DNA from 3 places in the Marinomonas sp. AWM4_232 genome. Region 3 is predicted to be linked to each of the others. Evidence: riboswitches for the same ligand, from Rfam matches in the RefSeq annotation. Region 3 holds a riboswitch; each other region holds the start of a gene.
What was found. A riboswitch is a leader RNA that binds a small molecule or an ion and turns the genes downstream of it on or off. The one in region 3 is predicted to bind thiamine pyrophosphate.
Positions count from the first base shown of each region.

Region 1: it holds a riboswitch for thiamine pyrophosphate, as region 3 does, so the genes downstream of both, thiD (bifunctional hydroxymethylpyrimidine kinase/phosphomethylpyrimidine kinase) here and thiB (thiamine ABC transporter substrate binding subunit) in region 3, are expected to answer to the same signal.
Region 2: it holds a riboswitch for thiamine pyrophosphate, as region 3 does, so the genes downstream of both, thiC (phosphomethylpyrimidine synthase ThiC) here and thiB (thiamine ABC transporter substrate binding subunit) in region 3, are expected to answer to the same signal.

Region 1 covers NZ_JBSWTA010000001.1:1,339,998-1,347,358, forward strand. The annotation lists gene ACXAC1_RS06410 (UPF0158 family protein) at 97-519, opposite strand; TPP riboswitch at 712-813, shown strand; gene thiD (bifunctional hydroxymethylpyrimidine kinase/phosphomethylpyrimidine kinase) at 905-1,714, shown strand; gene ACXAC1_RS06420 (ABC transporter ATP-binding protein) at 1,677-2,465, shown strand; gene ACXAC1_RS06425 (ABC transporter permease) at 2,458-3,198, shown strand; gene ACXAC1_RS06430 (ABC transporter substrate-binding protein) at 3,214-4,164, shown strand; gene tenA (thiaminase II) at 4,173-4,847, shown strand; gene thiM (hydroxyethylthiazole kinase) at 4,844-5,638, shown strand; gene thiE (thiamine phosphate synthase) at 5,658-6,278, shown strand; gene ACXAC1_RS06450 (hypothetical protein) at 6,380-6,964, shown strand; gene fabA (bifunctional 3-hydroxydecanoyl-ACP dehydratase/trans-2-decenoyl-ACP isomerase) at 7,007-7,361, opposite strand, start outside.
Region 2 covers NZ_JBSWTA010000001.1:4,017,289-4,029,470, forward strand. The annotation lists gene thiE (thiamine phosphate synthase) at 1-289, opposite strand, end outside; gene thiC (phosphomethylpyrimidine synthase ThiC) at 290-2,281, opposite strand; TPP riboswitch at 2,416-2,520, opposite strand; gene rsmI (16S rRNA (cytidine(1402)-2'-O)-methyltransferase) at 2,584-3,438, opposite strand; gene ACXAC1_RS19055 (penicillin-binding protein activator) at 3,474-5,309, shown strand; gene ACXAC1_RS19060 (YraN family protein) at 5,269-5,652, shown strand; gene ACXAC1_RS19065 (SIS domain-containing protein) at 5,663-6,256, shown strand; gene ACXAC1_RS19070 (ClpXP protease specificity-enhancing factor) at 6,258-6,644, opposite strand; gene ACXAC1_RS19075 (glutathione S-transferase N-terminal domain-containing protein) at 6,705-7,337, opposite strand; gene ACXAC1_RS19080 (cytochrome c1) at 7,457-8,239, opposite strand; gene ACXAC1_RS19085 (cytochrome b) at 8,242-9,477, opposite strand; gene petA (ubiquinol-cytochrome c reductase iron-sulfur subunit) at 9,477-10,073, opposite strand; gene rpsI (30S ribosomal protein S9) at 10,274-10,666, opposite strand; gene rplM (50S ribosomal protein L13) at 10,682-11,110, opposite strand; gene zapE (cell division protein ZapE) at 11,267-12,182, opposite strand, start outside.
Region 3 covers NZ_JBSWTA010000001.1:638,148-650,329, reverse strand. The annotation lists gene msbA (lipid A export permease/ATP-binding protein MsbA) at 1-973, shown strand, start outside; gene ACXAC1_RS03120 (3-deoxy-D-manno-octulosonic acid transferase) at 983-2,209, shown strand; gene ACXAC1_RS03115 (O-antigen ligase family protein) at 2,197-3,534, opposite strand; gene ACXAC1_RS03110 (glycosyltransferase family A protein) at 3,710-4,471, shown strand; gene ACXAC1_RS03105 (glycosyltransferase family 2 protein) at 4,471-5,421, shown strand; TPP riboswitch at 5,498-5,603, shown strand; gene thiB (thiamine ABC transporter substrate binding subunit) at 5,650-6,642, shown strand; gene thiP (thiamine/thiamine pyrophosphate ABC transporter permease) at 6,646-8,226, shown strand; gene ACXAC1_RS03090 (thiamine ABC transporter ATP-binding protein) at 8,213-8,914, shown strand; gene ACXAC1_RS03085 (DMT family transporter) at 8,973-9,836, shown strand; gene ACXAC1_RS03080 (DMT family transporter) at 9,833-10,735, opposite strand; gene rpsF (30S ribosomal protein S6) at 11,017-11,427, shown strand; gene rpsR (30S ribosomal protein S18) at 11,450-11,680, shown strand; gene ACXAC1_RS03065 (hypothetical protein) at 11,704-12,182, shown strand, end outside.

The DNA.
Region 1 (7,361 bases), 700 kb from region 3:
TTGATGTTGCGTTTATAAAAACGTGCTGTGCGCAGGAAGCTACGATTAGTTAATAATTTACCTCGTTTACAGTCCATTCCCTCGGAAACCGAGGTCCTACAAACTTGGCGCATCGCTAAATCGAAGGTTATTTTCTTGACCCCATTCTATAATAGCCTCCCGAAGCACCAGCGCTTCATACGAGTACCAAGCTTCCAGTTTATCGGCTGTATTGAGGAAGTCTTTGAAACGTCTGTAAGCGCCCTTTTTACTGAAGGTTTCATAGGCGAGATCTAGCTGCTCAGGTAGGTTTTCAGCGACAAATTGGATGGCAATGCTCTTATCCAAACCTAATTCCTGTTTGTTTGGGACAGCAATGTATTGGGTACTTTCATAGAGATTTTCAGGAAGGCTCTCTTCTATAGCATCGTCAATGTAATAAATCGCGTCTGTACACCTATCAATATAAACTTCAGACATCCCCTCTCCAGATGTTACAAACTCAACTGCCGATTCAATGTCTGAAAGTGTCGCTGTCATAAAAGCCTCGCTAATCAAATTCATACCGTGGGAATGATTCATAAACAAACTTAGCTTATTTATGCGAAGGGGCCAATTATGTTTAAGCGGTATTCCAAACATGAACGCGGTTCCCGTGAAAAGCGCAGTCCTCCAAAAATCGAGGGCCTAAGAGGTAGCTAGTGTCAGGGGCAAAGAGCTGATAACATCGTGATCACATAGTCGGGGGGCAGTTTTGCTGCTGAGATCGCTTAAGCGAGACCCGTTGAACCTGATTCAGTTAGCACTGACGTAGGGAACTATGGGGACAAAGTTAGTTGAGTTTTGCGATGTTTGCATCCCATGTCGCTGGCTCCTGCACTCCGTGCATTTCGCCCCCATTTTCCCTTCGTCCGAGGGGAATATCATGACAAACACTCCTATTACGTTAAGCATCGCAGGCTCGGACAGCGGCGGTGGAGCAGGCATCCAAGCCGATATCAAAGCCATCTCTGCCACGGGCAGTTACGCCTGTACAGTAATCACGGCGACCACAGCTCAAAACACCCTTGGTGTAACCGATGTCCACGCCATTCCCCTAGAGCATATCGCAGCACAATTGGATGCGGTCTTTACCGATCTCAACGTGCAAGCGGTCAAAATCGGTATGTTGGCGAACTCAGAAATCATCCAGCTTATCGCCCGCAAGCTGCGCCAACACCAACCAAAACACATTGTGCTCGACCCAGTGATGGTGGCGACCAGTGGCGACTTATTGCTACAACAGACCGCCATTCAAACTCTAATAGACGAGCTACTGCCGTTAGCCACGCTGATTACTCCCAACCTGCCTGAAGCAGCTACCCTGCTGAACACAAACGTTCCAGACTCTGAAAAAGCTATAAAAGAGCAGATCCCAGCGTTACAGCAATTGCCAACAAAAGCGGTGTTGCTAAAAGGAGGGCACCTTGAAAGCTTGCCAGTCAGCAACGATTGGTTGATCGCAAATGGCGATGTGCAAACCTTTACCGCACCTCGCATTGATACACAAAACACCCACGGTACAGGCTGTACCCTATCGTCAGCGATTGCCTCCTATCTTGCTCAAGGCGCGGACCTAACGTCGGCAGTACAACAAGCCAAAGACTATTTAACCGGCGCCATTGCTGCCTCAAACCAGTTACGGATTGGTCAAGGTCATGGTCCTGTTCATCACTTTTATCAATGGCAGCGCTAAGCCTATGCACCAAGGATTTGCGATCTCGATTCAAGCGGATGCCCTACGCTATACAACAAAAGCGCAGCCAGTGTTGCAGGACTTAGTCATGCAGCTGACAGCTCAGCAATGGACATGTCTATTGGGCCGTAGTGGTTGTGGTAAGACCTCGATTTTGCGCAAGCTCGCAGGGTTATTAGAAAATGCCCAATGGCAAGGAAAAATCGAGACAGACGGCCAATCACTGTCTGGCAATATTGCTTACATGGCGCAGCAGGATTTACTGCTGCCTTGGTTGTCTGTACTTGATAACGTCTGCATTGCCGAACGCTTACAAGGTCGCAGCTTGTCCCAAGGCATACGTGATAAAGCCTTGTTACTGCTGGACAAAGTAGGCCTCAAGGCGCACGCCGATAACTACCCTCACACGCTATCTGGTGGCATGCGCCAGCGGGTTGCCTTAGCGCGAACCTTACTGCAAGAACGCCCCATTGTATTAATGGATGAGCCGTTCTCAGCCTTAGATGCGGTGACGCGCCACAAGCTGCAAAGCCTTTCATTTGAGCTACTACAAGGCAAAACCGTGTTGCTGGTGACTCATGATCCGCAAGAAGCAGTGCGCTTGGGTCATCAGATCTATGTGATGGAAGGCTCTCCCGCCAACGCACATCTTTTAGCGGGTTTAGCAACTTCGCCACCTCGGCAATTGGATGAACACAGCGCCGCACTTCAAAACGATATTCTGCATCGACTTGGAGGTGAACATGTCTAATTGGCTTCGTGGTGCCACAGCAAGTCTTGTGATACTGGGCTTATGGCAAGGGGCGATCCTGATCTGGTCGTTACCCAGCTTTATTTTGCCCGCTCCCATGGCGGTGTTTGAGGTGTTGATCTCACGCTGGCCAATGCTTTGGTCACATACCTGGGTCACGGCACAAGAAGTACTGATTGGGCTAGCCCTCGGTGTCAGCATTGGTTTGTGCTTCGCCTTGCTGATGCTGCTGTTTCGTCCGGTAAAACAATGGTTGCTGCCGATTTTGATTGCCAGCCAAGCCATTCCGGTATTTGCCATCGCGCCGATTTTGATGCTTTGGCTGGACTACGGCATCGCCTCAAAAGTCGCCATGGCGGCGATTATTATCTTCTTCCCCGTGACCACCTGTTGTTTCGATGGCCTGCGCAGCACGCCGTCCGGCTATCTGGATCTCGCCCAAACCCTTAACGCGAACCGCTGGCGCACCCTTTGGCACATTCAATTGCCTGCCGCGTTACCTGCTTTAGGCTCAGGACTACGAGTCGCGGTGGTGGTTGCACCGATTGGTGCGGTGGTGGGCGAATGGGTTGGCTCCAGCGCTGGCCTTGGTTATTTGATGTTACAAGCCAATGCCCGCATGCGCATCGACGAAATGTTCGCCGCGCTGTTTATTCTTTCTCTGTTTTCGGTCGCCCTGTATTTCAGTGTCGATTGGTTATTAAAACGCTCGTTACCTTGGCATTCCCAATAAGGATGGATGACTTCTATGAATACTTTTACACGTTTCAGCACCACTGCTCTGCTAGGCCTTTCAGCCAGCTCTTCATTGTTTGCAGCCGACCATGAGCTGTCGCTGATGCTGGATTGGTTTGTGAACCCAAACCATGGCCCCATCGTGATTGCACAGGAAAAAGGCTACTTTGCGGAACAAGGCCTAGATGTCACTATCCAAGAGCCTGCTGACCCAAGTATGCCGCCCAAGCTGGTCGCTGCGGGCAAAGTCGATATGGCGATTTCCTATCAGCCAACGTTGACCATTGATGTGGCGGCGGGCTTACCCTTGATCCGTTCTGCTACCTTGATTGCGACGCCGCTGAACACCTTAATGGTAATGGACGATAGCAAGATTGAATCACCAGCGGATTTGAAAGGTAAGAAGATCGGCATCGCTATCGCTGGTACAGAAGAAGCCACCGTTGGCACCATGCTTAAACACCATGGTGTGATGTGGGATGAGGTCGAGATCATCAACGTCGGTTGGTCTTTGTCGGCATCGTTGGCTTCTGGCAAAGTGGATGCGATTTGGGGTGGTCTGCGTAACTTTGAAACCAATCAGCTAAAACTTGAAAACTACGCTGCGACAGCGTTTTTCCCAGAAGAGCACGGTGTACCGGCCTACGATGAATTGGTGTTTGTGGCGAACAGAAAAACCTACGATAAGGAGTCGATTCAAGCCTTTAACCGTGCCTTAGAAAAAGCCACCACCTACATCGTAAACCACCCAGAAGCGGCTTGGAAAGAATTCATCGCCTACTCTCCTGATACCTTGGACAACGAGCTGAATGCTCTAGCATGGAAAGACACCTTAACGCGTTTTGCCCTACGCCCAGCGGCGATTGATCTGGCCCGTTACGATGGTTACGCCGAGTTTATGTTTGAGCACGGCATCATCGAATCGCTACCCAAAGCCCAAGACTACGTGCCAAACCTTAACTAGGAGCCATTATGCAATATCAAGATCTGATTGAGGCGTGCCAGCAAGAGTGGCAAGCCTATACGGAACATGATTTCGTACAGCAGTTGGCCAAAGGCACCTTAGCAAAGCCAAGCTTTCTGCATTATCTGAAGCAAGACTTCTTGTTCCTCAAGCACTATGTACGAGCCTATGCTTTGGCCATTTATAAAGCCAACAGCCTAGAAGACATGCGCCAAGCGTTGCCAACCGTACACGCGTTGCTCGACAGTGAAATCGCGCACCATGCGGCATGGTGCGAGCAATGGGGCATTAGCGAACAAGATATGGAACAAGAGCCAGAGGACTTTGGCACTGTGGCCTACACGCGCTTTGTGTTGGACGCTGGCATGAGTGGCGATTTGGTCAGCCTCTATGCAGCCCTAGCACCTTGTTCCATTGGCTATGCCGTCATCGGTCGCCAACTGGCACAACAGCCTGACACAGTATGGGAAGGCAACCCTTATCAAACGTGGCTTAAGCTCTACAGTGGCGATGACTTCCAATCCCATGTGGCACAAGGCGCAACGCACTTTAATAAATTACTTGCCGATATCGAGCTAACCAGCCAAAAGGGCCAGCAGCTAATTGAAACCTTCCGCACGGCCACACGTATGGAAATTGCCTTTTGGCAACAGGGCCTTAACCAATCCGGAGCCAACCTATGAACGTAAAAGCTATTTGTACCGCGCTGGCGCAACTGCGTGAACAAGCGCCATTAGTCGTCAATATCACCAACTATGTGGTGATGAATAACTCCGCCAACGCATTGCTCGCTATTGGCGCCTCACCCATCATGGCGCACTCGCGAGAAGAAATGGCTGAGATGATGGCCTTTGCTGGCGCCTTGGTGATCAATATCGGCACCTTGGATCGTACTTGGATTGAGCGCATGACCTTTGCCGTGGAACAAGCCAATGAAGCGGGCAAACCAGTGGTACTTGATCCTGTAGGATGTGGTGCGACCAGCTTACGCACCCACACCGCAAGTCATTTGGCCGCCCTTGCCAAGCATTTGATCATTCGTGGCAATGCGTCGGAAATCATTGCGTTAGCGGGACAGGCCTCACAAGGGAAAGGAGTCGATTCGCAAGACCCTAGCGAAGCCGCATTGGAGGCGGCTAAGCAATTGGTTGAACAATACCAAGCGCAAGTAGTTATCTCTGGTGCAACCGACTACGTCGTCAGCAATGAAGGTACTTTTGCACTGAACAATGGCCACCCAATGATGACGCAAGTAACTGGCACAGGTTGTTCACTCAGCGCGATCACCGGAGCATTCGCAGCCATTGGTGAAACCAGCGGATTATCCGCCGCAGCGGTCATGGGTGTGGCAGGTGAAATCGCCGCAGAGCAGGCCAATGGCCCTGGCAGTCTGCAAGTGGCCTTGCTCGATGCCTTGTATAACTTAGATGCCGACACGCTAACGCAGCGCCTGAAACTGTCGCAACTGGCCTAATACTTTAGAAGGAAACACCATGTCACCCTACGAACTGTATCTCGTTACCGACGACAACCAAGACCTCGACACATTAGTACGCGTCGTCACTCAAGCGGTCGCCGGTGGGGTGACCATGGTGCAACTTCGGGAAAAGCATCACGATGTACGTGACTTTATTCGCCGTGCCCGCGCCATTCAGCCGATACTCAAAGCCGCCAACGTTCCGCTTATTATCAATGATCGCGTCGACGTTGCCCTAGCCGTGGATGCGGATGGCGTGCACCTCGGACAAAGCGATATGCCCGTGCATGACGCACGATATTTATTGGGACCAGAGAAAATTCTAGGGCTCTCAATCGAGAGCTGGCAACAATTGGAAGAAGCCCAACACCTGCCCATTGATTACATTGGTTTAAGCGCTATTTACCCCACACCGACCAAAACCAACACCCAATACCACTGGGGCCTAAATGGTCTAAAAGAAGCCTTAGCGGCCTACGATAAACCCATCGTCGCCATCGGCGGAATTCGACACGACAACCTAGCCGACATCGCCGCAACAGGCGTACACGGCATCGCACTGGTCTCCGCCATTAGCCATGCCGACAACGTCACCCAAGCAACTCGTAGTTTAAAGACAGTGATTCAGAGTCGTTAGTCCATAAAACTTTACAAATCTATTTAACAGGCATAAATGCAAATAAATCTCGTTTCTGTTATGTTGATCATAAGGAAATACGTTTTTGACAGGGATGAAAAATGAGATTGAAATTAGCTTCACTTGCGCTAATAACATTGTGGTTAAGCGCCTGTGCTCAGCAACCCACTAACCAACCTGAATATCAGTCATTCGCGCGAGTCATTCCATCAAAGGGTGGAATGGAGCATTACACCCCCACCATCAGAAAGCCATACAATCACGGTATCAAAGCCATTGCCTTCATGATGACAAAGAACCCTGACGCCTTAGAAGCACAATTCATCAAAACGGGAATTATTAAACCTGAGTTAGGCCCGTTCGTTAAAATGAATGAAAGCGTCTACAGCGCGATTATCTTTGAAGGCTGCCAAACCGACAATCAGGGCAAGTGCCAACTCGATGTCGACCTCTACTTCATTACACCAGATGGCAAAAAAAGCATGCTTGGAAAGAACATAGAGCTTTGGCAGCGCGCCCCACTCAAACAACGCTATACACTCGGTACGAGTAGCGTCAAAATCACCATAGAAGCAACCTTTTCCCCTGGACGTTACTCAGTACAAGCCGCCGTACATGACCGAATCGCTAAACAAACCTTCTACGTAGAGAATTTATTTGGGGTGGTACCGAATACCCCCGATTAAAACGTTAATGTTAGCGAGAACTTGTAGGACTGTCATACTAATTCAGCCCTGCTTAATCATCCCTACCTTTAGGTCTTTTGCGGTGTAAATCACCTCATTGTTCAGCAAAACATAGCCATCAGCGATGCCCATTCCTAAAGGTTTTTTGATAAATCGCTTTACGTGAACATGGTATTCGATCTGCTTAGCGTCTGGGTAAATCTGACCTGTAAACCGCACTTGCCCCACGCCTAAGGCGCGCCCTCTCCCAGGTACGCCTAACCACCCGATGTAAACACCGAGCAATTGCCACAGCGCATCCAGTCCCAAGCATCCAGGCATTACAGGATCGCCTTTAAAATGACAGGAGAAAAACCACTGATCGGGATGTATTGCCAAATTAGCTTTGAGTAAACCT
Region 2 (12,182 bases), 3.4 Mb from region 3:
CTTGAAAATGGGCAATACGCTGACCTGGCAGCTGAACCGTAATCTGATTATTTAGGCATTGGGCCTGATAGATATTGCTTTCTGCCTCGAGCTTACGAACAAACTGCCAAGTTTCCATTGTTGTTTTCAGCGTTAATTCGCCGTGGAGCAGTTCAATACAGCACTGATTCTGAGTTTCATCGGTTGTGGAGTGAAACACTCGACACCCAAGGTGTTGAGTGTTATCCAAAACAGATGATTTAAACCCAGCGTCACGAAACGCTATTTGTTTAACATCTGTTGAGATCATCTATTTTTCACTCACTAATTCTTGTTGCTCTAGCTTTTCGGCAGCCAGCTTATCAGTGGTTAACTTGTCTGTGGTCAAATAGACATCACTGCCTAGCTCTTTGAACTGCTCAGACATCTGCTGCATACCCTCTTCTGCCGTTACGTCCACCGCTTCGATCTTCTCAAGGCCTGCGGCGTAGTCACGTACTTCTTGAGTGATCTTCATCGAACAGAATTTCGGACCACACATCGAGCAGAAGTGAGCCACTTTACCGGACGCTTGTGGCAAGGTTTCATCGTGGTAAGAACGTGCTGTTTCTGGGTCTAGAGACAGGTTGAATTGATCTTCCCAACGGAATTCAAAACGTGCTTTAGACAAGGCATTATCACGCACTTGTGCGCCTGGATGACCTTTGGCCAAGTCCGCCGCATGGGCCGCGATCTTGTAAGTGATCAGACCTTGCTTCACGTCTTCTTTGTTCGGCAGACCCAAATGCTCTTTTGGTGTGACGTAACATAGCATGGCACAGCCGTACCAACCGATTTGCGCGGCACCGATACCAGAGGTGAAGTGGTCATAGCCGGGGGCGATGTCTTGCGTCAATGGGCCTAAGGTGTAGAACGGCGCTTCGTGGCAGTGCTCAAGTTGCAGATCCATGTTTTCTTTGATCAATTGCATTGGCACGTGTCCTGGCCCTTCGATCATCACCTGAACATCGTAGTCCCATGCAATCTTCGTTAGTTCACCAAGGGTACGCAGCTCCGACAGTTGTGCTTCGTCGTTGGCATCCATGATCGAGCCTGGACGTAGTCCGTCACCTAGCGAAAGAGCCACATCATAGGCAGCACAGATTTCACAAATTTCTTTGAAACGTGTGTAAAGGAAGTTTTCTGTATGGTGCGCAAGACACCATTTCGCCATGATGGAACCGCCACGAGAGACAATTCCCGTTAGGCGTTTCGCTGTCATTGGCACGTAGCGTAGCAAGACACCACAGTGGATGGTGAAGTAATCCACGCCCTGCTCAGCCTGCTCGATCAAGGTATCGCGGAACACTTCCCAGTTTAGGTCTTCGGCAACACCATCTACTTTTTCAAGAGCTTGGTAAATCGGTACCGTACCGATTGGTACGGGCGAGTTACGTAGGATCCATTCACGGGTTTCGTGGATGTTTTTGCCAGTCGACAAGTCCATCACGGTGTCTGCGCCCCAGCGCGTTGACCAGACCAATTTCTCCACTTCTTCTTCGATAGAAGACGTCACCGCCGAGTTACCAATATTGGCATTCACCTTCACTAGGAAGTTACGGCCAATGATCATAGGCTCAGTTTCTGGGTGGTTGATGTTGTTAGGGATGATGGCGCGACCTTCTGCCACTTCTTTACGCACGAATTCAGGGGTAATTTCAGTTTGCAGGTTAGCACCAAAGCTGTGGCCCGGGTGCTGTTTTAGCAAAAGCTCAGATTTGATCGCCTGTAGGTTTTGGTTCTCACGGATGGCGATGTATTCCATCTCTGGCGTAATGATGCCTTGGCGCGCGTAGTGCATTTGCGTGACACATTGACCCGCTTTAGCTTTACGCACTTTTGGTAGGTGCTTAAAGCGCAATTCGTCTAGCTCATTATTGGCTAAACGCTCTTGAGCGAAGTTTGAGCTGGCGCTTTCTAGCACTTCAGTATCGTTACGGGCTTCGATCCATTGTTTACGTAATGCTTTTAGACCCACATGAACGTCAATGTTTTCTGCAGGATCGGCGTATGGCCCCGCAGTATCGTAAACATAGATTGGCTCGTTTGGCTCAAAAGTCAGATTGTTAGGGTCCGAGCCAATAGGCGTATCGGTTAAATTAATCTGACGCATGGGCACCTGGATCGATGCATCGGAGCCTTGTACGTAAATACGTTCGGAGGATGGAAAAGGAGTAGCTTGCAAAGACTCGATAAACGCTTTGGCTTCTAGACGGGCAATTTCACGAGTTTTCTTATTAGGTTTTGCAGGTGTAGTCGACATTAGCAGATTCCCATTATTGTATGTTTGGAAAAAATGCTTGTCAGGAGGTCACGTACTTCCACGTACGCGCGGCTGTTTTAAGACCTATTGCCCTTTGTGGACTAGGTTAAAACAACGCAATTTTAGCAGAAAAGAAATGATGCTTTCTTGTTCCCTTCGCAGGTATTAGCCTGATCAGGTTCTGCGGATCCCGCATTAAAATGCGATCTCAGCCAATTAAGGCACTCCGACAAGTTGCACATCAGTATACGCGTTTGTTTGCTTCTGTAAACAAACAAAGATTGAATGATTGGTTAGTAAAATTACGCTTCGTTCATCGCAAGCGCTTGCTTGTACAAAGCGTTTTTCTTCTCACCAGTGATCTCAGCAGCCAATGCTGCCGCTTGTTTTACAGGCAATTCTTTGAGCAATATTTTTAAAATTTTAAGAGCCTCGCTGTTGTCTTCTTCCTGTGCAGGCAAAGACACCATCATCACGAACTCACCACGAGTTTGGTTGCTATCGTCTTGTAAAATACGCTTAATTTCTGAAACTGAGCCTGATATAAATGTTTCAAAAGTCTTGGTTAATTCACGTGCCAAGGCCACTTGAGCTTGCTCACCCCAAACCGCTTCGAGGTCTTCTAAACAGTCCAAAATACGATGGGTAGATTCATAGAAAACCACGGTACCAAGACTTGGCATCCAGCTCGACATTTCGTCGCGACGAGATTTACTTTTTGCTGGCAAAAAGCCGACAAAGCTAAAACGGTCTGTTGGTAATCCTGATGCACACAGTGCGGTAATCAATGCAGATGGGCCTGGAACAGGCACAACTTTGTGCCCTTCTTGACGTAAAAAGTTCACCACATGATAACCAGGATCAGAGATCAATGGCGTGCCCGCATCAGAGATCAAGGCCACGTTTTTACCGTCACTTAACAAGGAAGCAATGTAGGACGCCTTATCGCGCTCATTGTGGTCATGTAGAGCAAACAGCTTTGTATCGATACCAAAATGATTCATCAAACGTTTGCTATGACGGGTGTCCTCTGCAGCGATAAAGTCAACTTCTTGTAAAACTCGTTTTGCACGATCCGTAAAATCGTCCAGATTACCGATTGGGGTCGCTACAATGTAGAAGGTTCCTCTCACATCATTATCAGACTGTGTTACCATGATTCCTCTTTAATAGGCTTAAGTATTGCGTGCATATGAGTTTGTTTAGATCCCGTATCATACCACTTTCCTTGGTGACATTGTCTCTAATTGGTTGTGGCGCCATTGAAACATCCATGCCTGATCAAGGCTCAACTAAAACCGTTGCTGAGCAGTCAGGGGATTTATCCGATTATCAATATGCGATAGCGCAAGCTCAGGCACAAAGTTCGCCTCAGGCGGCCGCGCCATTTTATTTTGCCGCAGCGAAAGCGCTTTTCTTAGACGAACAGTACCTTGAAGCGAGATCATTGCTTGAAGGCCACGTTATTTCCATTAGTAACTCAAGCCAGTTTGAAGGCATGCTACTAATGAGTGATATTGCATTGGCATTAGATACACCTTTGCTGGCATTACAGATGCTTGGTCAGGCTTCACAGCTAAGTGCAGCGCAGCGACTAGAAAACAACACTGAGCTATTACGACATCGTGCGCGCGTGATGGCTTCATTGGATAATTGGCCCAATGCAGTGAAGGACTACATGCAATTAAGCCTTCAGTTACCTGTGGATGCACAGCTAAACAATCAAGAAGAGCTTTGGTTTGCGATTCAAAACTTAACCGACAATGAAGTAACTTATCTTCAGGTGAGTAGCAATTTACCGCTACTAGATGGATGGTTAAACGTTTCTAATATCTTACGTGATCAATCCATGACCGTTGAACAGCAAGTCCAAGCCTTCAAGCACTGGCAATCTGCTCATGCAAGCCATCCCGCTGCAATCAATCCGCCACGAGATTTCCAAATAATGGCTTCCTTAGAAGACCATATGCCGAGCTCTGTTGCGGTATTACTGCCAATGAGTAAAGAATTAAAAGTTGCTTCAGAAGCTATTTTAGACGGTCTCTTGCAACAATATTATGCCAACGCTGAAGTGCAGCCAGCTCTACATCTTATTGATACCGACCGTTACGCCAATTTCGCTGATGCCTACGCAGCAGCAAGTTCTACTGGTGCGGAGACCATTATCGGCCCCTTACGCAAACAGAATGTTAGTCAGTTACCACATTTAGTGACCGACATCCCCACCGTTGCACTGAACCAACTTGAAATTAATACCCTGACGCCGAACCTTTACCACTTTTCATTAAATGTTAAAGACGATATTCGTGAGCTCATCGCATTCGCCAAAAAAGAAGGGGCAGAAAACTCCGCCATTCTTACAACCCAGCCTACTTGGGCACTACGTCAAGGCGATCAATTTAAAGGGATTGCGCAGCAACAAGGTCTGCCAGTATTAACTTCTCTCTCCTATGAAGACACTCCGACAGGGCGTGCAAATGCTGTGAAGCAGTTGCTACAAGTGGATGAAAGTGAGGCGCGAATTCGCCGTATACGCCAGTGGACAAATCAAGATATCGAGTCCACACCTCGTGCCCGCCAAGATTTAGATTATGTGTACTATGTCGGTAAGCTTGAAGATGCAAAGCAGATTCGCCCATTGCTCAACTTTTACTTTGCTGACGACATTCCAATGCTGGCTTCGCAAACCATTCATGATCGTTCACCCAGCTCAACGACCAAAAACGAAGATATTGAGCGTATTGTGTTCAGTGAGCTGCCTGCCATCCTAGAACAACAAAGCAGAGGTGGAAGCAGTCAACCTCTAGTCCTACAAAGGCTGACAGCACTGGGGAATGACAGTTACTTGATTGCTAAGCGACTGGCATTATTCACTAATGTTCGGTCTGCTAAAGTATCTGCTAAGACAGGTATTATCACCCTAGAAAATAATGGCATGTTCAACCGTCGACCAAATATTGTGACGTATAAGCAAGGAGCGCTTATCGATGCTAAGGAAAGTTATTTCACCCACAAAGAAACAGAGTGATGGCGCTAAAGCTGAGCGACTTGCAGAGCAATTCCTCGTTCAGCAAGGCTACCAACTTATTGATAGAAATGTTCACTGCCGCGCGGGCGAGCTGGATTTGATAATGCGATCCCCTTGCAGACAGAGCATTGTATTTATTGAAGTCAGATACAGAGCTAGCAAAGCACGTGGCAGCGCCAGCGAAACAATTACAAGACAGAAATTTCAGCGCTGTTTAAAATCAGCTGAATTCTGGTTAATGAAACACAACTTGCAACAAAGCCAATACCAAATAGATGTGATTGCTATAGATGGGGAGCTTTCCCAAAGCAACATTCATTGGCTGCAGGCAGTACAGGTATAAGCAGTTATTTATGGATTATCAAGAAGCGATCTATACGCAATTTGCGCAAAGTTTTGAGTCACAGCAATATGCACTGGAAACCTTACCAGCACACATAGAGCATGCAGCCATAGTGCTATTTAATAGCATTGCTAATGGCGGAAAAGTGGTTGCGGTTGGCAATGGGACTGGTTCGTACATTTCTCAGTATTTTAGCACGCTGCTACTTGATCGAATGGATCGTGAACGTCCAGGCCTGCCAGCCGTGTCACTGACCAGTAACGGCAACGCCCTGTTAGCCATTACGCACAATGACAGCTATCACGACGTATTCTCGAAACAGATCACTGCGATCGGCAACCCTGGCGACGTATTATTTGTCGTCGCAAACAAAGGCAATACTTCGCCTATTATTCAGGCCATTCAAGCTGCCCATGAGCGCAAAATGAGCATTGTCGCATTAACGACACCGGATGCTAAAAATGTGTCTGCGCTGACTTCACAAGATGATACCGAGATTAAAATCAACTTAACGGGTACATCTCGAGTCCAAGAATGCCAAACAACTGTTGTCCACACATTAGTAGACTTACTTGAACGCCAGTTGTTTGGCTATGAAGATTAATCTACTTCACGACTTTTAACGTGAAACCTTTTTGTGGTGGCTCTGGTGGCGTTGGTTCAGGCTCTGGAGTCACTTCAAAGGTTTCAGGTGGGAATACCATTCCGTCATTATTTTCCTTCGCATATAACGCTATCGCTGCTGCCATTGGCACAAAAACCTGCATTGGCTTACCGCTAAAGCGCGCTTCAAATGACACCCCTTGCTTATCAATATGTAGATGCCTAACCGCACTCATACTGATGTTCAAGACAATTTGACCATCATTAACAAATTCTCTTGGCACCACAGCACCTTCAAAGTCTGCGTCTACCAATAAATACGGCGTTAAGTCGTTGTCTGCGATCCACTCATATGTCGCATTAAGTAGATATGAACGTTTCGGAATCATTCTTTGCACTCCTGAAAATAAAAAGGGGCTTCACGCCCCTTTTGAAAACTTGATGTGCCGTTAGTCTAGGCGCATTTCCTGTTCTGCTTCTGACAGACTTTCTTTGAAAGACTCACGATCAAAAACCAGATCCATATACTTGTACAAGCCCGGCGCTTGCGCTTTTTCGATATCTACGCCCAATACCGGAAGACGCCACAAGATCGGAGCCAAGCAACAATCAACGATCGTGAACTCTTCACTCATGAAGTAAGGTTTCTCTTCGAAGATTGGCGATACACTGATTAAGCTTTCACGCAGCTCTTTCTGCGCGCTTTCAACCGCATCACGATCTTTACTCGTCAAAATCGTGTCGACCAAACCAGCCCAGTCACGCTGAATACGATACATGTACAAACGACTGTCTGCACGTGCGACAGGGTATACAGGTAACAACGGAGGATGAGGGAAACGCTCATCTAAATACTCCATCATTACATTTGGCTCATAAAGCACCAACTCACGATCAACCAATGCTGGCAACTCATTGTAAGGGTTGATATCTGCCAATTCCTCTGGCTTGTTGAAAGGATCAACATCAATAATATCTACGGTTACCGCTTTTTCAGCCAAAACGATTCGTACGCGATGGCTGTAGTGATCTTCTCCATCAGAGAAGAACGTCATTGAAGAGCGCTTTGCAATAACACCCATGTATAACCCCTATTCAATAAACAACGAAAACCCCATTAAGGGGTTAACTTAACAAACTACGATGTAAATGTCCCTCTTGAAGGAGGGACATTTTGGGCAAAACAACAATCACTTTGTGTTTAGTGAATTTCGCGCCAGTATTCTTTGTTCAATAGGTATGCAAAGATACCAAATAGAACGATGAATAATAACACTTTTATTCCTAAGGATTCAGCCTGTAAACGACTTGGCTCCCCCATATACACTAAGAAATTGGTAACATCGTAAGCAACTTGATCAAACTCTTCTTCTGAAAGTTGACCTTCTGTTTTCTGCACCACGACATTACATTGTTCTTCTGTCAAAATATCGCCAGTTAGTGTATCAAATTTTGGCTTACCATGCTCGTCCATCGCAGGCGCTTGTGCACAAGTCATATGACGAACTCCTTGTAGGTGTTCTAAGACGTTTGGCATCCCAACACTCGGGAACACCGTATTGTTGACACCCCAAGGACGTGTTTTATCTTCGTAAAAAGACTTCAAGTAGGTATAAACCCAATCATGACCACGCAGGCGAGCTTCAAGCGTCAAGTCTGGCGGCGTTGCACCAAACCACTCTTTGGCATCTTTTGCATCCATCGCATTATCCATTAGGTCACCAATTTTCTTACCCGAAGGCAATAAGTTGGCTTCGAATAAATCCGCCGGAATACCCAAATCCGTTGCAGCTCGCTCATATCGTGCATAGCCCATTTCGTGACAGCCAGCACAATAGTTTGAGTAAACCTGCATCCCTCGTTGTAAAGAAGCTTTATCGTGTAAATCTGGCGCCATATGCTCTAGGTGAACAGCTGAACCACCTGATGCGAAGGTCATCGCTGAGGCAAATACTAACGCCGCAGTTGCGAAAATCTTTTTCATGCTTACACCCTCTCCGGCACTGGTTTTGTACTTTCCCACTTGGTATAGAAAGGCATCAAGATGAAGTACAAGAAGTAAACCACTGATGCAATCTGTGCCACCGTTGTTCGACCTTCAGTAGAAGGCAATACACCGAGTACACCGAGCACAACAAAACTGATACAGAAAAGAACTAACGCAACCTTACTCATCCAGCCTTTGTAGCGCATAGATTTTACTGGACTACGATCTAACCAAGGCAATACAAACAGGATAGCGATTGCCCCCCCCATCGCCACAACCCCCCAGAATTTCGCATCCAAGCCAAACAATGGGTATGTCACCGCACGAAGAATCGCATAGAACGGCGTGAAGTACCAAACTGGCGCAATATGCTCTGGAGTTTTCAGCGGGTTAGCCGCCTCAAAGTTTGGTTTTTCTAAGAAGTAACCACCCATCTCTGGGAAGAAGAAAATCACTCCACAGAAGACAAATAGAAACACTGCAACACCCACGATATCGTGCACTGTGTAGTACGGATGGAACGGAATGCCATCAAGAGGAATGCCGTTTTCATCTTTGTGCTTCTTAATATCCACACCTTTCGGGTTATTTGAACCCACATGGTGCAGAGCCAATAAATGCAGCACTACCAAGGCCACTAATACCAACGGCAAAGCAATGACATGAAGTGAGAAGAAGCGGTTTAGCGTAATGCCTGAAATCAAGTAATCACCACGTACCCACTGCGCCAGATCTGGACCAATCATCGGGATCGCACTAAACAATGAAATAATTACCTGTGCACCCCAGTAGGACATTTGCCCCCATGGTAATAAGTAGCCCATGAATGCTTCAGCCATTAGAGCCAAGTAGATCGCCATACCGAACAACCAAACTAGCTCGCGTGGCTTCTGGTATGATCCGTACAGCAAACCACGAAACATATGCAGATACACAACAACAAAGAACGCAGAAGCGCCAGTTGAGTGCATATAACGAATTAGCCAGCCATACTCCACATCACGCATGATGTATTCAACAGAAGCAAATGCCCCTTCAGCTGATGGGTTATAACTCATGGTCAACCAAACACCGGTTAGTAGCTGATTCACCAAAACTAGTAGTGACAACACACCAAAAAGATAGAGAACATTTAAGTTCTTTGGTGCGTAGTATTTGCTCATGTGTTTTTCAAACGCTTGTGTAACAGGAAGTCGCGCATCCACCCAAGCCATGAAATCTTTCATAACAGCCATTATGCGTTACCCCCAGCGTCAACACCGACTTCGATAACCGTATCACTAATAAACCGATGTGGTGGCACGACCAAATTAGTCGGTGCCGGCACACCTTTGTATACACGACCAGCAAGGTCAAAGCGTGAACCATGGCATGGGCAGTTGAAGCCCCCTAACCATTTATCACCTAAATCTTCAGGAGCAACTTCTGGGCGGTAGGTTGGTGAGCAACCCAAGTGAGTACAGATCCCAAGTAGGACTGCAAATTCAGGATTGATTGAGCGGAACTCATTTTGAGCATACTCTGGCTGCTGCTCCACTGCAGAGGCTGGATCTGCTAATTGATCACTCAGCTTGGACAGATCGGCTATGTTTTGCTCAGTTCGACGCACCACCCATACAGGTTGGCCACGCCACTCAACGATCATTTGCTGACCTACTTCTAACTTACTAATATCGGCCTTCACCGGTGCACCAGCTGCTTTTGCTTTGGCACTTGGATTCCATGAGGCAACAAAAGGCGTTGCAATTCCCACTGCTCCCACCGCTCCTATCGCGCTAGTCGCTCCCAGTAGAAATCGACGACGGCCCTTATTTACGCCGCTTTGACTCATTATGGTTCTCTCCCACCAATTTACTGTCAACAAGCCCAAATCCACAAAAATAATAAGGATTTGAATACTTTAAAGGATGTTATGGGAAAGGTATTTTGGTGACAAGGCAACATTCTTGCACAATCACAAAACACTGATTTGAGACATAAAAAAACGCCTGCGAATGCAGGCGTTTTGAAGAATACGAAGCGTAGTAAAAATTAACGCTTAGAGAATTGTGGACGACGACGTGCTTTACGTAGACCAACTTTCTTACGTTCAACCTGACGAGAGTCACGAGTAACGTAACCAGCAGAACGTAGAGTGCGACGTAGTGTCTCGTCGTATTGCATTAGCGCACGAGTAATACCGTGACGGATAGCACCGGCCTGACCAGAGATACCACCACCGCTTACAGTAACGTAAACGTCAAATTTTTCAGTTGCTTCAACTAGTTCTAGTGGCTGACGAACAACCATGCAAGAAGTTTCACGACCGAAGTATTGCTCTAGAGAACGGTTGTTGATAACTAGGTTACCAGAACCTGCCTTTAGGAATACACGAGCAGTAGACGTTTTACGACGACCTGTACCGTAGTATTGAGTAGCTGACATAATGATCTTCCCGTATTAGATGTTAAGTTCTTGTGGCTGTTGTGCTGTGTGTGGATGCTCAGCGCCAGCATATACTTTCATTTTCTTGTGCATAGCACGGCCTAGAGGGCCTTTTGGAAGCATGCCTTTAACAGCGATTTCAAGAACGCGCTCTGGAGCGTGATCAATCAACTTCTCAAAGCTCATAGAACGTAGGCCACCTGGGTAACCAGTGTGACGGTAGTAGTTCTTGTCAGAAGCTTTGTTACCCGTTACACGTACTTTCTCAGCGTTGATAACAACGATGTAATCACCAGTGTCAACGTGAGGAGTGTATTCTGCTTTATGCTTACCGCGAAGACGGCGAGCAATTTCTGTAGCCAAACGACCAAGAGTTTTGCCTTCAGCATCAACCACGAACCAGTCGCGGCGTACTTCAGCAGGTTTTGCAGTAAAAGTTTTCATTAAAAAACCCTTTATCATTTACATGCTGTGCGCATGTCAATACCTATTATTATTGGTTACGCTGTCGGGATACGACTGCATAACTTACACATACTCAAAAATTAGAGCGCGCGAATTATAACCAAACCGCACGCAAAACTAAAGCGCTTTTTCTAATTAAGGGCGATGTTCTAACATTAAGTATTCTTCGGATTGCATCTCTAACAATCGACTGACAGTACGGTCATATTCAAAGGCTAGACGTGTTCCCTGATAAATATCTGGGATCGCCACTTCAGCAGAGAAAATAACTTTTACATGTCTGTCGTAGAATTCATCAATTAAGTTAATAAAGCGACGTGCCATATCGTCACGTGCCGAGTCAAACTGAGGTAAATCTGAGATGATGATAGTGGAGTATAGCTTTGCTATTTCAATGTAATCTACTTGGCTTCTTGGACCATCACAAAGCGCTTTAATATCAAACCATGCAACATCTTCATAGCTACGTAACAATGGGATAGAACGACCTTCAATCTCAACCGCCCCGCCTTCATTCACCGAATCACGGTTAACAACCAAACTCGAGAAACGCTCAGAGATAGCGTCCGCAGCATCTTGGTTCAACGGAAAATGATATAACTTAGCTTGCTTTAATGTACGAAGACGATAATCAACACCGCCGTCTACATTCATCACCTTAGTATGCTTGTTGACTAAATCAATCGCCGGCAAGAAACGTGCGCGTTGTAGGCCATTCTTATACAAGCCATCTGGCTCGATATTGGACGTTGCCACCAAAACCGTTCCATTGAGAAACAACTGCTCTAACAAGCCAGCTAAAATCATCGCATCCGTAATATCCGTTACAAAAAACTCATCAAAACACAACACCTGCGCTTTCTCTGAGATTTGTTTACCCACAATTTCAAGAGGGTTTTTTGTATCGTGCAGTTTACGTAGTTCTTGATGAACCATTTGCATAAAACGGTGGAAATGCAAACGCAACTTACGCTCAATAGGCAAACATTCGAAAAACGTATCCATTAAATACGTCTTACCACGCCCTACACCACCCCAGAAATACAAACCT
Region 3 (12,182 bases):
GATTTCATTAGCGATTCTGATTTGGCTGGCTTTAGATCCAAATCTTAGTCAGCACATGTCTGCCGGAGACTTTGTATCGTTTATTTCGGCTGCGGGGATGCTCAGTAAACCTGCTCGCCAGTTGACAGATGTAAACAGTACCTTGCAAAAAGGCATTGCCGCGGCCCAAAGTATCTTTGATTTCATCGATATGGCAGAAGAAGAGGACAATGGTTCCAAGCACCTAGCGAATGCCAAAGGGGATATTGAATGGCGCAATTTGTGTTTTCAATATCCGAGTAGCGATCGTCTTATCTTAAATAAAATTAATCTAAAGCTGCCCGCAGGCAAGACGTTGGCACTAGTTGGTCGCTCGGGTGGTGGTAAGTCTACTTTGGCGAACCTTGTGCCGCGTTTATATGATGTGACCAGTGGTGAGCTGTTAATTGATGGTGCTGACAGTCGTGAATATAGCCTGAAAAGTCTACGTAGCCAGATTGCCTTGGTGAATCAGAATGTGGTGTTATTCAATGGCTCCATTCGCGAAAATATTGCTTACGGCTATTTGCGTGGTGCTTCCGAAGAAGATGTGATTGCTGCTGCCAAAGCAGCGAACGCTTGGGAATTCATCCAAGGCTTGGACCAAGGGCTAGACACCATGGTAGGTGAGAATGGTGTGCTGCTCTCTGGCGGTCAGCGTCAACGTATTGCCATCGCTCGCGCTATTTTAAAGAATGCGCCTATTTTGATTTTGGACGAAGCGACGTCTGCCTTGGATACTGAGTCGGAACGAGCGATTCAACAGGCGTTGGACAGTCTAATGAAAAACCGCACTACGATTGCCATTGCTCATCGACTTTCGACTATTGAAAATGCAGACATCATTGCGGTGGTGGATCATGGCTCGATCATTGAAGTTGGTTCCCATAATGAGTTATTGGCGCAAAATGGCGCCTACGCTCAACTTCACCAAAAACAATTTAACGAAGAGTAACTCAGATTTATGTGGCTCTATCGTGTGCTGCTGGCCTTAGTGTCGCCATTTATTGCGCGACGTATTTGGCGCTTTCATAAACGCTACGCCAATTATCGAGTGCAAGAAACGTTCGGTAATTGGGGGGCTGTGCAAGCCGATCTTTGGTTACACTGCGCGTCTGTTGGCGAAGTGCTAGCTGCCAAACCATTGATTGCTCGATGGTTTGAAGCAAACCCAGGCAAGCAACTGCTGATCACCACAGTGACACCGACTGGTGAAGAACAAGTGCAAAAGTGGTTCGCAGACCGTGTTCAGCATCGTTATTTGCCTTTAGATCATAAGGTTTGTGTGCAGCGTGCTTTAGGTGATCTCAACTGCCCTCAACTCGCTATTATTGAAACCGAGCTTTGGCCCAATTTGCTTCAAACGGCGAAAGCAAAGGGCATGATCATACAGATTATTAATGCCCGTTTGAGTGAGCGCTCAGCCAAGCGATATGAAAAGTTTGGCTGTTTTTCAAAACCTCTGATGGCTCTGCCGGATCGTTTCTTGGCCCACGCTGTAGCCGATGCAAAACGCTTTCAATCTTTGGGCGCAAAAGACGTTTCAGTGGTGGGTAATATCAAATTTGATATTACTGCTCCGGATGACAGTGAAGTGCCTATTTGGCGTGAAGCGCTCGCGCCCAATCATGAGTTTGTTTGGATTGCTGCCAGTACCCATGAGGGCGAAGATGTGCAGTTTTTAGAGGCGCACCAAACTCTTAGAAAACAAATACCACAAGCAAAATTGATCTTAGTCCCTCGCCATCCTGAGCGCTTTGAGGCTGTCTATGAACTCAGCCAACAGCAAGGCTTTCATACTGTACGGCGCTCGGCTGATCAGCTGGATACTTGGGCGCATGCAGAAGTGCTGCTCGGTGATAGCATGGGTGAAATGATGCGCTATTTTGCCATTTCTGATGTGGCCTTTGTTGCCGGCAGTATGATCGAGCGAGGAGGGCACAACCCGATTGAGCCCGCGATCTTATCCAAACCTGTTATTGTGGGTGCGCACACCTTTAATTTTGCTGACATTACAGAATCACTGATACACGATGGTGGTGCTGTCCGCGTATCATCAGCGGGGGAGTTGGCGGAACAGCTTCTCTTATTGCAAAACGCCGATCAGCGACAAGTTATGGGGCAAAAAGCGCTACGCAACGCGCAAGCTAATCAAGGAGCGCTTAAGCGGGTTCTCTGTTACTTAGGGTAGTTGTTGGAGGAGATATTCAGCTTTTCATGCCATATTTTGCCAAACACTCCTGCTAGGATGATCTGAAGGCAGAGCGTCCCCGTCCAATAGTTTTGATAAGCCTCAAAACAAATCATCACGCTCCAAAAACATATAAAGCTAAAATAGAAATAGCCAATATCCGCTGGCAGTTCTTTATTTCGTATATGTTGCAGTACCTTTTTGGTCAAATAAACCCAAGCAGATAGATAAAATATCAACCCTATAATCCCAAAGTTAACCAGTATTTCAATATAGGAATTATGCAAGTGACCAAATTGTTTTCTGACAAAATCAGGCAGCCATTCAGTCTTCTTAATCACTAAGGTCATGCCGTTGCTGCCCCAGCCAAATGTTGGCTTTTCCTCAATAAAATCCTTTGCCGCAACCCAACTGTGTAGTCGTATGCCAAAGCTTGAGTATGGAACATTTTCAAAGTCTGCAGACAGTATCTTGGATATGGCTGTTTTCTCAGTCATTACCCTGTTTAGCACATAGTCACTTGTCGCAACTGTGTACACGAGACCGGCACTTAAGGTAAGAAGTAATACGATTATTCTGGCAGTGTTTGAGCGCTGGGAGGACTTGTATACTTTGATAATGAAGAATACGGCGAATACTGCAAATGTTACCAGCAGTGCTAGCCAGGATTGTCTAGATGCGCTAATTAATACGGCACACAAACTCAACGCAATGGCGCTGGTGCTGAAAAGTACTAGGTATTTTTTTGTACGATATATTCGCGGGGTGAAACAAATCAGTCCTAAAGCGACAATACCAAAAAAGAGCGAAGTGTGTTGCGCATTTTCGAGATTGAAGTCGACCCTTTTGCCTTGTAGCCCATCGATAATTTCCTGTGTGCCATAGCCTGCGAGCCAAGGTGATAACAGAATGGCGGCCGCGGCAGTGAGATAGAGTAACCAGATGCCATGCTTATACTGTGCGACCCACCAAGTGAGTGGAATAAAAATAAGCCAACGAGTGAGATAGTCTACTTCTAAATTCTTTACAGCCCATTCAGGGTGAGTCACATGTGACAAGGCCCAAGGTATCGATTGAACGAAAACCGACAATAGGACAAGAATAAAAAGAGGAGCGCTCTTAACGGCTTTTCCATACTTATAAAGGCATAGTAGTCCTAAACAGCCAGTGATTTCTAATGCTGTTTTGCCAATGTCGTATGAGCTAGAGCGGCTGAATGCAAATACCAGCAGTGTGATAAAGCCTATTACAGAAACGAGCTTAGGTTGATGTTCGATGGTCTGGCGGCGTAACACTTTGGAAAGCGCTGGTAATATAATTGCCATTAGGTGTACTATTTTTGATTGTTTGAGAACGAGGGTAGGTCATTAACTCAACCTGTCTAGGTGAATGATTGTACTAAAGTTTTTGTGATAAGTTGAGTAATTCTAGGTTGAGTGTTGTGCAATGAAAGCGATCGTTTTTTTTAAGTCAATTATGGGAATGATTAAGTTGAGATACATGGACTCAACTGAGCCTAGGGCGGTAAGTGTTGGTAAGCCTCAGGTACTGATCTCCCTGACAACAATCGAGTATCGCTTACCAAGGCTGCATTATGTGATTCGTAGCCTCTTGTGTCAGAGCGTCTCGTTTAAAAAAATAGTGCTTTGGGTACATCATGATCTACAGCCTAAGTTGCCTGCATCCCTTCTAGACTTGGAGTCAGAGCGCTTCGAAATACGTTTTAGTGACAGCACTTCTTCCCATCGTAAATTGATTGAAACGCTAAAAATTCACCCAGATGAATACATAGTGACGTGCGATGACGACTTAATGTATCCACGAGACTGGTTGGAACGTTTGTTGCAGGAACATGCTAAGCACCCTGATGCTGTGGTAGCGCATATGTGCCGAGCGTTTGGGTTTAACGAACAAGGCTTGATGCCTTATAAAAAATGGTCTTCGGAACAGCTGGGGCATAGTTCTGATCGAACCTTAGCTGTGGGGTGGGGAGGCGTTCTATATCCCCCAGGTTGCCTTTATAAAGATGTACTTAATGAAGAATTATATATGAAGCTTGCCCCTAAAGCAGATGATTTTTGGTTTAAGGCGATGGCTCATTTACAAGGGACGAAAGTTTATAAATCCAGTTGTCCTAACCCTGAGCCGCTACCTATCTTGTTGACGCAAAAATACTCGTTGATGAAAAGTAATATTGGGGATAACGATAATTGTAAGCAGTGGCTGGCAATTGCTGGGCATTATGGGATTGATATTAGCTAATGTTTGATGTATCTGTAATTGTACCGGTTTATAACGTTGAGCAATATATTGCCACTTGTATTGACTCCTTACTCAAACAGACTTTTGCTGGTCGTTTGCAAATCATTTTAATAGAAGATCAGTCTCCTGATAATTGCGCCGCAATTTGTCGTCAGTATGCGGCTGAATATACCAATATTGATCTGATCGAACATCAGCAGAATGGTGGTAGTGCAGTTGCTCGAAATTCTGGTTTAGAAAAAGCTCGGGGTAAGTATTTGATGTATGTCGACCCTGATGACATTTTGCCTACTACTGCAATTGAAACCTTGTATCAAGCAATTGAGCGTAGTGGTGCGGACATTGTAAAAGGGTCTAATATTTCTTTTGGAAATAATAAAGTTAAAGAGAACATCTCTCGTGAAGAGACAATTTATGGCGAGGACTGTTTAACGACGCTTTTACAACATGATAAGTTACGTGGGCACCCTTGGGGTAAGATCTTTCGCGCGTCTTCTTTTAAGGATGAGCGTTTTACTCCAGGTTTCAACATGGCTCAAGATCTACTGTATTGCGCAGAAGTGTTTAGCAAAGCCAAGTCTTTGTTAATAATTCCAGATGTTGTCTATCACTATCGTATACACACTGCTGGCGCGACAGGCGGTAAGTATAAAACGGGCGCCTATAAAAGCTGGTTAAAATGCATCATAGAGATTGGTTCCTTTGTTAAGACGAAACAACAACGCTCAGCTTATCTTGAATTGAAAATTCGTACACTTTGCCAGCTAGCCAGAGAGATTCGCTCATTACGTGGTGAATTGCTTCGTTCCACATTGCGTGAAGTAGAGCGCATCTGTAATCCATGGCTACCTTCTTTATGGCATTTGGTTTTTGTTGATCGAATATCGATTGCGTCAATCAATCGTTACATTCGGTATCAGCGTGCGATTAGGGTTGCTAGGAAAATTTAACACTGGTTTTTTTAGATCTAGGTTGCTATGTCTAAACTTACTGTGTATCTGCTAGAATAACCCCGTTTTAAAACACCTGTATCTCATGGGGTGTGGCGTTTGCCGCTGAGAAGCCATTGATGGCTAACCCATTGAACCTGAACCAGATCATGCTGGCGTAGGAATTGAGATAGCAAGCCCTTCACATCTTGCCAATCCAGTTATACGCCGCTCATTTATGGAGCGACTATGTCCTTTAAATCTTTTGCGCTTTCTGCGACAGCTTTGTTGTCTTGTAGCTTGGTATCGGCCCAAACGCTGAATGTTTACACCTACGATTCTTTTGCCTCTGAGTGGGGCCCAGGTCCGAGGATCAAAGCCAACTTTGAAGCAGAGTGTGGCTGTGAGCTGAACTTTGTTACGTTGGACTCATCGGTCGGCATTTTGTCCCGTGTACAGCTTGAAGGTGACGCGTCTGAAGCCGATGTTTTACTGGGGCTTGATCTCAATGTAATGGAGGCGGCTAAGAAGTCAGGTTTATTGGCTAAGCACAGCGTTGACACTTCTGCTGTGACCACGCCTGGCGGCTGGGATGATTCATACTTTGTACCATTCGACCAAGGCTATTTTGCTTTTATTTATGACAGTGAAAAACTGGAAACCCCACCAGCGTCCTTAAAAGACGTAGTTGAGAACCAAGACCTAACAGTGATTTACCAAGACCCACGTACGTCAACACCGGGATTAGGTTTGCTGCTTTGGATGAAGTCGGTCTACGGTGATCAAGCGGCGGATGCTTGGGCGAAACTTGCAGATCACACTGTGACGGTTACTAAGGGCTGGTACGACGGTTATAGCTTATTCTTAAAAGGTGAAGCGGATGTGGTGCTAAGTTATACCACTTCTCCTGCTTACCACATTGTTGCTGAAGGGGAGCATAAGTACAAAGCGGCCGAAGCAAGCGAAGGATTTTACCCTCAGATCGAAGTGGCAGCGATGTTAGAAAACGCTCCAAACAAAGGGCTAGCTGAGCAGTTCATGCAGTTTATCCTTGAGCCAGGCTTCCAAAATGTTGTGGCGACTGGTAACTGGATGTATCCAGTGATGGAGAATGTTGACCCTCTGCCAGAAGCATTTACATCACAACCACAGCCAACCAAGGTGCTGACGTTAGACGCTGAGAAAGTGGCGCAAAACCGTCAGGCTTGGGTGAATGAGTGGTTGGAGGCGACGACTCGTTAAACATTGTTTTCTAATGCGCATTTACGCCCAGCTTGGCTGGGCGTTTCATTATATTCTGTGATTGCTCTGGCAGCGCTGGTGGCGCTGCTCAGTTATGCTTCGCCAAGTTCTTGGGGGAGTTTCTTTTCTGATCCTTACACTTGGCGTGTGGTGCGCTTTTCTTTTATGCAGGCCAGCCTCAGTGCCTTACTGAGCATATTGTTGGCCATCCCGATGGCGTCTTGCTTATTTCATCGACGCTTTTGGGGACGACAAACGCTACTTTCTCTGTTTGCTATTTCAATGGTTGTGCCGACGATTGTGGCCATCCTCGGTATTGTGGTTGTTTATGGCCGTAATGGCTGGTTTACCGCTTTGTTTGGTCAGCCTTTTCCTTTGTATGGACTGGGTGGCATTTTAATTGCGCATGTTTTCTTTAATATGCCGTTGGCGGTTCGAGTTATTTTACAGGCCTATGACCTGATTCCTGATGCTCAATGGCGTCTCGCCAGTCAGTTGGGGTTATCGCGCTGGCGAGTGTTTCAGCTAGTGGAATGGCATTACCTGAAGAAAAACCTTCCTGGGGTGTTTTTGCTGATTTTTATGCTGTGCTTTTCTGGCTTTGCCGTCGTGTTGAGTCTTGGCGGAGGGCCTCGCTCAAGCACCTTAGAAGTGGCGATTTATCAGGCGTTGCGTTTTGAGTTTGACTTAAACAAAGCCAGCTATTTGTCTTTGCTTCAGGTGGTGATTTGCTCCGTAGTGGCTGTGGCAGTGTACCGATTTGCACCGCCAGTTCGTCAAGATGTGAGTTTGTATCAAGGGGGACGTTTACCTTTGCGGTCCAGTAAATGGGCGAGTTGCCTAGACTATGGCGTCCTCGCGCTGGTGTTGCTTTGGGTGCTGCCGCCGTTTGTTGCCATTCTGTCACCCATTTTTAGTGAGTTATTTTGGCTGAGTTTATTGGACTCTCAGTTATGGTGGGGGCTTTGGCACTCAGTACGCATTGCTTTGCCTTCTGGCGTGCTGGCGCTGTTAATGGGGTTGAGTATTGCGGCCATTGCACGAGCGTGGCGCTGGCACCCGCGTCGAAATCGTTGGGCGGTACGACTGGAGCAGTCAGGTAATCTTGTTTTGATGGTGCCAAGCCTTGTGTTAGCAACGGGGTTGTTTTTGCTGTTTCGCCATTTAGGGGTGAGTATTAAACATGCTTATTGGATTGTTGTCTGGGTCAATGCGGTGATGGCTCTCCCTTTTGTGTTGAGGTCGATCATGCCGATGATGTACCAGCAGGAGAAGCGCTTTCGTCAGTTGTACTGGCAAATGAATATCGTTGGCTGGTCTCGATTGCGTCTTGAATGGCAGACGATTCGTTCGGCTTTGGCTCAAGGCTTGGCTTATGCGGTGTTACTGAGTTTGGGTGATCTGGGCGTAGTTGCGCTGTTTGGCTCGAAAGGGTTGGAAACTCTGCCTATGTATCTGTATCAGCTGATCGGTTCATATCGAGTTGAACAAGGGGCATGTGTGGCGGTCGTATTGATTGGTTTGTGCTTAGTGCTTTTTTATGGAATTACGCGTCTGCTAGGAGGTCGTCGTGCTGTCGTTTGATGTGCAATATCAGTGGCAAAGCTTTGAGGCGCATTATCAGGGGCAGCTGGCCGTTGGTGCGACCTCTATTTTGGGGGCAAGTGGATGTGGGAAAAGCACACTGTTGTCTCTTTTAGGTGGTTACGTTGTGGGACAAGGAAGTATTGGCTTTGCTGGTCAAGATCTGTCTCTGAAACCTCCGTTTGAGCGTCCTATTACCACTCTTTTTCAGAGTGATAACTTATTTCCGCAACTTTCTGTCTGGGATAATGTTGCGATTGGTATTTGTGCTTCTCGCTCGCTATCCAGCGCACAGAAAGAGACAGTCATCTGGGCTCTAGAGCAAGTCCAGCTCTCTGACTGTCATGCCAAATACCCAGATCAGTTGTCAGGGGGGCAGGCGCAGCGAGTGGCCATTGCTCGTGTGTTGGTGAGAGATAAGCCTATTTTGCTTCTGGATGAGCCCTTTAGTGCGCTGGATCCCAAGTTGCGCTCGGATATGCTGGCGTTAATTGGTCGATTAACGCAAACGTATCAGTGGACCACTGTGATGGTGACACACAGCCCTGCGGATGCTGTGTTGTTAGGTGGGCAAATATTGCTCATCGAGAATGGTCAAATTGTTGCACAAACTGATGCGAAAAAATTGTACGACTCTGCTCCAGAATCACCATTTTGCGACTATTTAAGTATTTCATCAGCGCCTTAATCCGTTCATCATAGATGCTCTCCCTTCATCCAGCTTAAATCCAGTTAAGGACGCTAAATTGAGTGATGTCTACTTAGTTAAGAAAGGCATTTATGCAACGGTTGCTTATGCATTTATTATGTCCATCACTGCTGTGGCCGCGAAGCAAGTGCAAACACAGATCGCGGTTCCGGTGTTGGTGTTTTGGCAGAGCTTGTTTTGTGTGCTGGTACTCTTGCCACAGATGTGGGGGAAGTGGGAGCGCCGTCCGCTGCATGTGGTGAAGGCGCATTTCTTACGAAGTCTCGGTGGCTTATCTGGTTTCCTTTTCTATTATTGGGCGCTAAATCATATCCCACTGGTGGAAGCGTCTTTGTTACGTTCTTGTGCTCCTCTATGTGTGCCATTTGTAGTGTTGGCGATGCATCGAGTTATGATTCCTAAAGCGCGATGGTTGCCTTTGTTTATTGGTTTTATTGGTGTGGCCTTGGTGATTAACCCCACACCTGATCATTTCAATCCATGGCATATTATTGGCTTTTTATCCGCCGTTGGCTTGGCTTTCTCGATGGTGACCACGCGATTGCTCAGTAGTCATGTTTCTGGTCAGGAAAACATGATTGTCTACTTTGGCTTTTCTGCACTCTTGTCATTGCCGTTAGCATTGGTGCAAGGGGAGAGCCTAGCGCTACCTGCTGATACCTGGCTGTGGGTGTTGTTGGTGTCGGTCACTTTGTATGTGGGAATGTTCCTTTATACGAAAGCTTATACTTACGCCCCTGCAAGTGTGGTTTCTCCAGTGAGTTATATTGGTATTGTCTTTGCTGGGTTTTGGGGATGGGCCATCTGGGGGCATGTCCCAGATTGGCTGGCCATTTCTGGGACAATGTTGATCTTCGTGAGTATTTTGCTCAGTGCTCGCTTAAGTAAAAAGAAAGCTTAAGTGTTAATCGCCTGACGCTGAAGGCGTTGACTAACAATGGTAGCGATGGCTATGCCTGAAAAGATCAAACAGATGCCGATGCCGTGGAAGCCTTGAATGGCCTCATTCAAAAACAATACGGATAAGAAAATGCTAAACACTGGGAGTAGGTGGATGAAGTGACCTGCAGTCGCGGCTCCGAGTTTTTGGATGCCGGTATTCCAGCAAATAAATGCACCAATGGAGGCAAAAATCGCCATGTAAACAATGGCCCCCCAATGGGCTGTTGTGAGCGTAGCAATGTTGGTGCTTGAGAAGAATAAATAAATGGGGAACTGTATGGCGGTCCCAATGATGGCCGTCACCGCAAAAAAGCTCAGTAGATGCATTGGAGGGCGTTTAACGAGCAGTACCGAGTAAATGGCCCAGCTCACCGCCGCAGTAACTATCCACAGATCACCTTTTGATATGGTCAGATGGAGAAATGTATCGAGGCTGCCTCGACTGACGATGACAATCGCTCCCAGAGTGGAAATTAAAATCCCCGCATTTTGTAAGAAGTTAGTTTTATTGCCAAGCAATATTCTTGCTGTAATTAAGATCATGACTGGCATGATGGAATTCAGCAGTACAGCGTTGGTGACAGTGGTCGATGTTAAGCCGATATAGAGAAACAGGTTGTAGTTACAGATACCCAGCCATGCAAAGAAAACCAGCATTGCCCAATGCTGTTTTACAAGAGGCCAATCTTGGCGGATTTTTCCGTAAGCGAACGGCAGAATAAGTAAACAAGCAAAGCTCCAACGAAAGAACGAAATGGTGTAAGGGTCAATGCCGCCAGATACAGTTAGTCGCCCTAGAACATAATTTCCAGACCAAAATAGGATTGGCAGTAATAAATAGACAAAAGCAGGCATCATGAATCCTTTCAAACATCAATTTTAAAGGTGCGTGTCTGTGTTACGAAAGACAGTCGATGCTCAACATAACGAGTTACCGTTTCGATGTCGAGATCTCAATGATGAAGTTACTTTGATTGCTTGCGCCGAAAGTATGCTCTGTGGCGGTTAAATAATACTCATAAAGTCTTTTTAAATTTGCTTAGTCGGTATATAATTCGCATCCCCGTAAATCACTACTCCTTGTCTCACAGCTTTTTAACGGGGGAAGCGTGGAGACTAAGAACCCATAAGGAGCAATCATGCGTCATTATGAAATCGTGTTTCTGGTACACCCAGATCAAAGCGAACAAGTTCCAGCAATGATCGAGCGTTACACTAACTTGATCACTGAAGATGGCGGTCAAGTACACCGTCTTGAAGACTGGGGCCGTCGTCAACTAGCTTACCCAATCAACAAAATCCACAAAGCGCACTATGTTCTTATGAACATTGAAGCGTCTGAAGGTGTGATGGCTGAGCTAAATGACACTTTCCGTTACAACGATGCGATCATCCGTAACCTAGTTATCCGTCGTAAAGAAGCGGTGACTGAAGTGTCTCCGATCAAAGCTTCTGAAAGCCGTGAAGAGCGCCGTTCTGCTCCACAGCGTGAAGAGCAAAAACCAACAGAAGCTGCTGCTGATAAAGCTGCAGATGACTCTGCTGAATAATTGATTAATTAGGAGATACATTATGGCTCGTTTTTTCCGTCGTCGTAAATTCTGCCGCTTCACTGCAGAAGGCGTTAAAGAGATCGATTACAAAGATCTAGACACTCTAAAAGGTTACATCACTGAAACTGGTAAAATTGTACCAAGCCGTATCACTGGCACACGTGCACGTTACCAGCGTCAGCTAGCGACTGCTATCAAACGCGCTCGCTACATTGCTTTGCTTCCTTACACTGACGGTCACTTCAACTAATAAGTGACGTAAGAAGTATTACTATGGGCGGTTTAGCTAACTGGGTAATGATTAAACGCAACAATGCCATCCTTGTGGTTGCATTGTCTAGTATCATTCCAATGATGTTTTGGCTGGGCGCAGCAGTCCTCGGACTGGTGGTACTTCGAAAAGGTGTAAAAGACGGAATACCTGTCATCGCTTGGGGCGGACTACCAGCCATTGTGCTGTGGACGATCCAAGGAGATGCAACAGCACTGATGGTGCTGATTGACACATTCATTTTAGCCTATGTGTTAAGAGAGAAAGTGTCGTGGGCTTGGGTGATGTTAGGAGCCAGTATACTGGCTGTTCTATCATCCCTGATTCAGCCGCTACTCATGGCAAGTTTGTTGGATATGGTTGCAGAACTGATCCAGCACATATTAAGCAATGAGGTGGATGGCGACCTTCCTTCCAAGGAAGTGATCATTCAGCAGGCGGTGATCGCTATGTCAGTTGTACAAGCTTACATTGCTGTGGC